DNA from 3 places in the Methylotenera sp. E1MeOHC1 genome. Region 2 is predicted to be linked to each of the others. Evidence: predicted binding sites of a transcription regulator. Region 2 holds the regulator's gene; each other region holds the start of a gene.
The links. The regulator sigma-54, encoded in region 2, starts transcription at its own class of promoters, with help from an activator protein. The targets are predictions, from matches to a motif close to TGGCACNNTTCCTGCT.
Positions count from the first base shown of each region.

Region 1 (3,287 bases), 740 kb from region 2:
TTTGAGCGATAACGAGTTAACAAAAGCACATACTAAAGTATTTAAGTTGTAATTGAGACTATCTGCGAATGACTGCTTTGGGCCGAATCGAGACATTAGTTTTTTAATTCCTGCTCTTAAAGTTTATGTTTGCATATATTAAATATACTGACATTCAAGAAATATCCAATATTCATTAATAGGCTTGCGACAAAATTTTCTTAGTAGTATCAAAAAAGGCTCTTAGTAAGAGCCTTTTTAGTTTCAATACTCGACTGACTTTAACTCTATCGACAGACTTTATTACCTTCTGACAGACTTTATTAATTTCTATCAATAGTTAACTAAAGATTAATCATTGGTTGTAGACGGGATTTTATGAATGGTCAAATCTGCGCCATCATATTCCTCTTCTGCAGTTAACCTAATACCAACCAATTGCTTCAGTGCGCCATACACAACAAACCCACCCACTAACGCAACCGTTACACCCACTGCCGTGCCAAGTAATTGCGATGTAAAGCTCACACCACCCATACCACCCAAGGCTTTCAGCCCAAAAATACCAGCAGCAATACCACCCCAAGCACCACATAGACCGTGTAATGGCCACACACCTAGCACATCGTCAATTTTCCAGCGCTGCTGCGTCAAGGTAAATGTCAGCACAAATAATACGCCTGCAATCGCACCAGTGGCTAGTGCACCTAGCGGATGCATTACATCAGAGCCAGCACATACCGCAACTAAACCAGCTAAAGGGCCATTGTGTACAAAACCCGGGTCATTTTTCCCCATGACCAAGGCAGCTAAAGTGCCACCTACCATTGCCATCAGTGAGTTCACTGCAACCAAGCCGCTGATACCCTGAACCGACTGTGCAGACATCACGTTAAAGCCAAACCAGCCTACTGTCAGTATCCATGCACCCAGCGCCAGAAACGGAATATTTGACGGTGGATACGCATGCAAACGGCCATCTTTACTATAACGGCCATTGCGCGCGCCCAGTAAAATAACAGCCGCTAGCGCGATCCAGCCACCCATTGCATGCACAACTACCGAGCCTGCAAAATCATGAAATGACGCACCAGTTGCGGTCTTTAGCCACTCTTGCAATCCGTAGTGATTATTCCATGCAATACCCTCAAAAAACGGATATACAAAACCAACCAAGGTGAATGTAGCAATCATTTGCGGATTAAATTTCGCACGTTCTGCAATGCCGCCAGAAATAATCGCTGGAATCGCAGCTGCAAATGTGAGCAAAAAGAAAAATTTAACTAAACCGAAACCATTTTTAGCCGCTAATACCTCAGCGCCACTAAAAAAATCTACGCCATACGCAATGCTGTAGCCAATAAAAAAGTATGCAATGGTAGAAACAGAGAAATCCACCATGATTTTAACCAGTGCATTAACCTGATTTTTATGTCTAACTGTACCGACCTCTAAAAAGGCAAAACCTGCGTGCATTGCAAGCACCATAATGGCGCCAAGCAATACAAATAAAACATCATTTGCTGAGACTAATGCTTCCATTTCAATCACCTATTAACATTTTAAGCCCCGCAAAATAAGCAAATATCACGCCAAAACATAACTTATTGTTTTGTATAGACCTTACCTAATGAAGCATGGAAATATTGCACTATAATTGTGCTATTGACAGTGCATTGCACTAAATGTGTGCAATTGGACTTAAGGGGATTACTTTCAACCTAGATTAATGCGTTGCCGGCACCCTCTTTTAGGACCATGCTGGCAGCATCTGGATTACCAGACCAAAAGTGATAAAACTCACGTACCACGACTAAAAACAAACGGCGGCTATGCTTAATGCTAAATAATGGCAAGGTCAGATCTACCGCAGCGCGGTACGCCTTACTATCTTTATCTGGCGCTGTGCGCAGACGAATGAGTATAATTTTTGCTAACTTAACACGCGTATCAACTAAGGCTTGCTCTGCACCTTCAAAACGCAGGGCTTGGGTATATGCTTTTAAAGGCCAATTTTCAGCAGCCTCAAACTTCTCTGTTTCCAAGCTATCGGATAGCAACTTGAGTGTTACTTGCACTGGCCGCCAATCAATAGGCTTAACATCAAAGCCAGGATTAATATTTAACGCGGCAATCGCTTTAAAATCCTGCATCCAGAACGGGTAGAACTCACGCGCTGTGGTAAGGCTGTCATGCCAAGCCTCTACCGGAACCGAGTCCATTACAGTTTCTATAATATCGCGATAGATTTCACCGTTAGACACTTGCCCCGCTAGCTTCTGAGCTAAAAGGTCTAAAAATAACGAGCGCCTATGCAGCACGGCGCTGTTTGCGCCTTTAGCCTGCAACAACTTTAAATAAGCATCGATGGCTTCTTTTTCACGTATTTCATTCATGCGGTAATGACTCTTATCAATAATCCTATGAAACAATAACTGATGATGCGAATGTTCGCTTACAATTAAATTAAGTACAATTGCGGCAACAAGCTTGCTAGTGACGACTTGTTAATTATGGATTAACTCGTGCCATATTGTAACCCCAATAGATAAGGTTTCTTGAATGACAAACGAACAAGCACTTAATTACATGCATAATCTATTACGTGGCATGCTTGATAAAAAGGCCTCGGATTTATTCATTTCGGCAGACTTTCCTCCCGCCATGAAAATTGACGGGAAAATGACGCCCGTTACCCAACAGAAGCTGACCGGAGAGCACACCAAAGCCTTTGCTGAGGCGCTGATGAATGAAAAACAGCGTACTGACTTTGCAACGGAAAAAGAGTGTAACTTTGCCATCTGGCCTAAAAGCATTGGCCGCTTTCGTGTGAATGTATTTGTACAGCAAGAAAAAGTAGGGATGGTACTGCGCACGATTACCACAGACATCCCTAAATTTGATGATTTGGGCTTACCAGACACCCTGCAAGACGTGATGCTAACCAAGCGCGGCTTAGTCATTTTAGTAGGCGGCACTGGCTCAGGTAAATCAACCACGTTAGCAGCGCTGATTGATTACCGCAATGAAAACACTTACGGACACATCATCACAGTAGAAGACCCTGTGGAGTATGTGCATCAAAGTAAAAACTGCCTAGTGACGCATCGAGAAGTAGGTAGAGATACCAACGGGTGGTTTAACGCTCTTAAAAACACACTGCGCCAAGCACCTGATGTGATTTTAATTGGCGAGATTCGCGATAGAGAAACCATGGAATTTGCACTGGCGTTTGCAGAAACCGGTCATCTTTGCATGGCAACCTTACATGCCAACAGTGCCAACCAAGCAATTGACCGCATCATTAA
Region 1 covers NZ_CP196025.1:385,976-389,262, reverse strand. Annotated here, with positions in the region: gene ACSSU7_RS01775 (LysR family transcriptional regulator) at 1-52, shown strand, start outside; gene ACSSU7_RS01770 (ammonium transporter) at 331-1,521, opposite strand; gene ACSSU7_RS01765 (hypothetical protein) at 1,701-2,375, opposite strand; gene ACSSU7_RS01760 (PilT/PilU family type 4a pilus ATPase) at 2,542-3,287, shown strand, end outside.
Region 1: a site for sigma-54 is predicted at 1,559-1,574, ahead of ACSSU7_RS01770 (ammonium transporter). Genes of this name have one in related genera too.

Region 2 (3,287 bases):
GGCTTGGTAGGTTTAACCGCGTTGTCACCAAACAATGCGCGTATATTTAAAATACCCAGACCGCGGACTTCTAAAAAGTCCTCTAACAGGGGCGGACAACGCCCCTCAATGCGTTCAGGCGATATTCTGAAAAAATCCACAATATCATCGGCAATCAATCGGTGCCCGCGTGAAATGAGCTCTAATGCAAGCTCACTCTTACCGATAGCGGCTTCGCCTTTAAGTAGCACGCCAAAACCCTGCACCTCCATAAACACGCCATGCACGCTGATAGTCTCAGCCATTGCCTGCGCCAAGAAGTGGCTCAAAATATCCATGAGCTCAGGACTACGTAAGGTAGAGGTAAATAATGGAACGTTGTGCAGATTGGCCGCGGCCAACAATATATCAAGTACTTTTTCACCGTTAGCAACAATCACAGCTGCCAAATCGGTAGAAAATAAATTATTAATTGCACGCTCTGCATCGGCAGTGGGCAAATTGGTAAGGTAGTCCATCTCAGCACAGCCTAACACTTGCACTCGGTTAGGATGCACAAAGTTAAGATGGCCGATGAGCGCCAAGGATGGTTTGGTAACTGTTTCGCTGGTGAGAGTATTTGACCCGCCGTTGAGTCCTGCAACCCAACTTAACTTGAGTTTACGGCGGGTTTGTTTGAATAGCTCAGCGACGTTGAATTGAGCCATATTTAAGGTAACAAAAAGAATTAAATACTAAAAAACTCAGTCAATGTTTTGATGCTTAACTGCACCATTCGCTTTGTGATGATTCGTATTTTTCTCTTTATGTTTCACCACTTGACGATCCAGCTTGTCGGTCAACATATCGATTGCACTATACATATTTTCATCTTGGCATTCTGCGTGTAAATCATTACCAGGCACATGCAGTGTAGCTTCAACCTTTTGAGCCAGCTTTTCGACACTCATGGTCACCTTGACATCGATCACATGATCAAAGTGATTGCTGATTTTAGTTAATTTACTGGTGACATAGTCACGTAAAGCGGGCGTTATTTCTAAATGATGACCTGTTAATTGTAAATTCATGACTTGCTCCTTTTGAAAATATTCCGCAAATATTAATTGCCAGAGATTCGTGATTAAGACTTACAGAACAATTTCAGTTTACAACTTTTCATTGGGTCTGTGGCAAGGAAAACAACAATTTTTTACGTAGTCTTCAACAATCAACTTATAACGATTTTCTGAGGCTTGCCGGCGCAATGCTCATAGACTCACGATACTTTGCAATCGTGCGCCGCGCGACCACAATTCCCTGCTTTGCCAGTAAGTCTGTAATCTGATTATCTGAGTACGGCTTCCTTGGATTTTCTTGATCGACCAACTGTTTAATCAACGCGCGAATTGCGGTTGCAGAACAGGTACCACCAGCCTCTGTCGCCACCGAACTGCCAAAAAAGTATTTGAGCTCAAAAATACCGCGCGGCGTCAGCATGTATTTATTGGTAGTCACCCGCGAAATAGTCGATTCATGCAAATCAAGCTCATCCGCAATCTCCCGCAACACTAATGGACGCATAGCGACTTCACCATATTCCAAAAAGTTGCGCTGCCTATCTACAATCGCTTGCGATACGCGCAAAATAGTAGAAAAGCGTTGCTGGATATTTTTAATCATCCACTTGGCTTCCTGCATCTGGCTTTGCAAGTATTGACTGGAACTATCACGGTTGCGCTTCAAGATGCCGGCATACAGCTGGTTGATTTTCAGTTTAGGAATCACACTATCATTCAAGCTTGCGATCCAGATACCCTTTACTTTTTTAACGATCACTTCATGCTGTATGTAGTGTTCTGAGCCTATATGGCTAAAAGCACTGCCAGGACGTGGGTTTAAACTAGTAATCAACTGCTGCACCTGCTTTAAGGTTGCCTCGTCACAACCTAGCTCTTTACGCAGCTTCACAAAGTCACGCGAGGCCAATACAGGCAGGTAGTGCTTTGCAACCAAGCTGGCTAACGCCAAATGCGGTGTAAATTTAGGTAGCACTTCAAGTTGCAGCAGCAAACTTTCACTTAGGCTACGTGCACCGACCCCTGCAGGATCCAAATGCTGAACATGGCGCAATGCAGTTTGCAGTTCCATCGCATCAATTTCCAGCTCTTCAGGCATCAGCTCGGCGATTTCTTCTAATGACTGCTCCAGATATCCGTCATCATTAATACTATCGACCAACATTAGCACCAGCGACTGATCACGCTCAGACAGCGGCATCAGCTTTAACTGAGAGAGTAAGTGCTCACGCAAACTCGTCTGCAAGGTTTCTTGTGGCTTGAAGTCACTATCGTCATCCGCTGGCATAGTGTTTTCATCCCAGCGACTGCCGTTTGAAAACTCATCAAACTCATCATTAAACTCAGCCGAAAATGTGTCCGCATACTCTGCACTCGACACATCAAACTCCGCGGACTCAGCTGTATCAGCAGCACTAGACATCCCAGATTCCGAGCTGCTGAACTCACTCGTCGACTCTGCGTACTCGCTATCAAAACCGTCTAAACCTGGTTTAGCTTCAGCAGACTCAAGGCTGGCGGCAGATAAATCCGCACCATCTGCAACAGGCTCTACGGCATTGCCATACTCATCCTCTGTATCATCACCCCGCTCAAGCAAGGGATTAGTCTGCATCAGCACATCAATCTCTTGATTCAACTCCAGCGTTGAAAGCTGTAACAGGCGAATAGCCTGCTGCAACTGAGGAGTCAGTGATAGATTCTGTGAAAACTTTAGTTGTAACCCTTGCTTCATAGGCGGAAATCTTTACCTAAATACACTTCGCGCACACTTTCGTCTGCAACAATTTCACTGGGCACGCCCGAAGCAAATACATGCCCCTGATTCACGATATAGGCTCGATCACATATGCCTAAGGTTTCACGTACGTTATGGTCAGTAATCAGCACGCCGATATTGCGCGCACTTAGAAAGCGGATGATTTGCTGAATATCAATCACTGCAATCGGGTCAATCCCGGCAAATGGCTCATCTAACAGAATAAAACTAGGGTCTGAAGCCAAGCAACGCGCAATCTCCACACGGCGACGCTCACCGCCAGACAAACTCACCGCAGCACTGTCGCGGATATGTGTAATGTGCAGTTCTTCAAGCAGCGACTCCAAGCGCTCAGACATTTCCTCTTCCGAGATGTCCTGCAATTGCAAGATGGCTAAAATATTTTCAGATACCGTCAATTTACGAAAGATTGAAGCCTCCTGCGGCAAATAAGACAAGCCCATTCTGGCACGCATATGAATCGGCATATG
Region 2 covers NZ_CP196025.1:2,201,749-2,205,035, reverse strand. Annotated here, with positions in the region: gene hprK (HPr(Ser) kinase/phosphatase) at 1-686, opposite strand, end outside; gene hpf (ribosome hibernation-promoting factor, HPF/YfiA family) at 723-1,049, opposite strand; gene ACSSU7_RS10330 (RNA polymerase factor sigma-54) at 1,195-2,772, opposite strand; gene lptB (LPS export ABC transporter ATP-binding protein) at 2,769-3,287, opposite strand, start outside.

Region 3 (3,287 bases), 560 kb from region 2:
CCCACATATGGTCAAATGCTTTTTCGATATCAATACCTAATTGCGTAGAGTTTTGTGTACCAAAACGACAGAACTCAGAACCTACACAGGTTTTCACTGTACGAATGCTCTTACCGTAAGCATAGCCAGATGGCATGTCTAGGTCTTTCCACATATCAACCAAATCATCTTTTTTCACGCCTAGCAAGTCGATACGCTGACCGCCGGTTACTTTAACCATAGGCACTGCGTATTTATCTGCAACATCAGCAATTTTCCTCAGTTGGTCTGGTGTGGTTACACCACCGTACATACGCGGAATCACTGAATATGTGCCATCTTTTTGGATGTTTGCATGCACACGCTCGTTGATGAAACGTGATTGCGGATCATCTTTTGCCTCATGTGGCCATGTTGATAGTAAGTAGTAGTTAAGCGCTGGGCGGCAAGTTGCACAGCCGTTTGGTGTAGACCAAGCCATACCTTGCATTGCATCTGGGATGCTCAAATATTTATGGGTACGGATTTCTGCACGTACTTCTTCGTGGTTCTTCGTGGTACATCCACACACCGCTTTGCTGGTTGACGGAGGTGCATAACCACCACCTAAAGTAGAAGCAAGAATCTGCTCAACCAAGCCTACGCAAGAACCACAGCTAGAACCTGCTTTAGTTTGTTTCTTCACATCATCGATAGTGAATAAACCTTTATCTTGAATTGCTTTAACGATGGTACCTTTACATACACCGTTACAGCCGCACACTTCCATCTCGTTGGTCATGGCTGCGGCTTTATCCTGGCCTTGGTGACCAGTGTTGCCAAGGCTATCTTGACCAAACATCAAATGGTCGCGAATCTCATGGATTGCCTTGCCATCTCTAAGCATTTGAAAATACCACGAACCATCCGTGGTATCCCCATAAAGCACGCTACCAACGATTTTGTCATTTTTGATGATGAGCTTTTTGTAAACCCCACCAACTGCGTCGTGCAAAACAATCTCTTCTGTATCACCACCACCCATAAAGTCACCAGCACTAAATAAATCAATGCCTGTTACTTTTAGTTTAGTAGAAGTGACTGATCCTTTATATTGGCCGATACCAAAGTTAGCCAAGTGCGTTGCGCAGACTTTAGCCATTTCAAACAATGGTGCTACTAGCCCGTATGAAATACCGCGGTGCGCTACGCACTCACCCACTGAATATACGCGCGGGTCATAGGTTTGCATGGTGTCATTCACCACAATACCTTTATTACAGTAGATGCCAGCTGACTCTGCCAATGCATAGTTAGGACGAATACCAACCGCCCACACGACTAAGTCTGCCGGGATTTCTTGACCATCGCTAAATCTCACCGCCTTCACGCGACCTTTGTCATCTCCAACCAACTGCTCTGTGTTTTTATTCAACAAGAAATTCAAACCTTTAGCTTCAAGGTTTTTTTGCAGCATGCCGCCCGCAGTTTTATCTAACTGACGCTCCAGCAACCACTCGTTCTTGTGGATAACAGTGACTTCCATGCCTTGGATTTTCAAGCCATTTGCAGCCTCCAGACCCAATAAACCACCACCGATCACCACTGCATGCTTGTAGACTTTTGCAGCCTCAATCATGTCATTGGTATCTTTAATATCACGATAGCCCAGCACGCCTGCAAACTCATTACCTGGGATTGGCGGCATAAACGGCTTAGAGCCTGTTGCAATTAATAGTCGATCGTAGCCGGCACTCACACCATCTTCCGTATAAACCACGCGGTTTTTACGATCGATCTTGTTCACCCGTGCACTTGTGTGCAGGGTGATATTGTTCTCTGCATACCATTCTCTGGTATTTAAAATGATGTCATCAATCGTTTGCTCATTTGCAAGCACCGGAGACAACATAATGCGGTTGTAATTAGGGTAAGGTTCATCGCCAAACACGGTGATATCGTAAAGATCGGGCGCTATTTTCAGCAACTCTTCCACTGTACGCATCCCGGCCATACCGTTACCAATTACTACTAATTTCATCTTTTGCATGTTTTCACCATCAATTAATCTAAATTGTCACTCTGCTCACATATAGGCAGGATTCATGCCAAGTTCCACATTTTAGTAAAATAATTTTTATTATTAAAAACAATTACTTATTTTTTTAAGGCAATAACCACTTTTAAAAAGCAGGCTCTCTAACAGTGCTAATGCACCATTATGGAATTCCATAATGGTGCATTTTATTTTACACCTATTCTATGCAATATCTTTTGGTGCAATATTTAGAATGTGTACATTGCAGTGGCCCAAATGATTTCTTTATCGCCTTTACGGAACGCAGTAGTTTTCGAGACGCCATATAAATCACCCTCTCTAAAGTTTGCATACTCTAGCTTACCGGTTAGGTTATTATTGAACGCATAGGTCGCACTCACATCAAACTCTGTACCGTACTTGTCACCAAACTTATTAACAGCTCCTGATTGGAATTTCTCATCAGACTTAAATACATGGTATTCAGCATACAGTTTTACTTTATCGATGGCACCAGCCACTGTCACAAAGCTATCTTCAATACCTTGACGCGGCGTCACCAAGAAGTGATCCGCCCAACCTTGGAACAAGTGGTTAGTACCTAGTGGCGTTTGGAATGCATACTGACCATCATTACTTGAGAGTTTTTCATGATCAAAACGGACTGACCATGCACCATAGGCTGCACCGCCACCAAGCTTGAAGTAATGCGCATCAATCAAATCGCTACCACCACGATAATCTGTTTGTTTTGCGTATTCTGCTGTGTATAACACTTTCCAATCAGGATTGATAGCACGCACACCATCTAAACGCAAACCAAAAGTTTTGCTGCTTGCATCAGTAGTTGCCGTAGAGGTAGTCGCTGTATCTTGACTAGCGCCCAAACCGTTACCACCACCTGCTACATAACTAGCAGCATTAGGACCACCTGTCGGCTGTCCATTCTGACCCAAATTATCTACATCGATCAAATAACCATAACCAATCACTGATTCAGATGGTGAGATACGGTATTTAGCATTCAACACTTCAATGTTGCCACGACGATCTTTAGTTGTAATCTGACGTACGTTATCAAAGTGCGCAGCAAATAACTCTACATCAGGGATGCTCTTATTGATGACAGAAACACCATCAAACACCTGCATATTTTGTCTAAAGCCGATGTCACCAACAAAACGTACGTTATCTAGGTTCAACTGCTGGCGACCTAGACGCAGCTTGGTGTTTTTAATACCGGTCCAATCCACATACAATTGATTAATATCGGTATAACCTGGGTCTACAA
Region 3 covers NZ_CP196025.1:206,416-209,702, reverse strand. Annotated here, with positions in the region: gene nirB (nitrite reductase large subunit NirB) at 1-2,008, opposite strand, end outside; gene ACSSU7_RS00880 (alginate export family protein) at 2,245-3,287, opposite strand, start outside.
Region 3: a site for sigma-54 is predicted at 2,054-2,069, ahead of nirB (nitrite reductase large subunit NirB). Genes of this name have one in related genera too.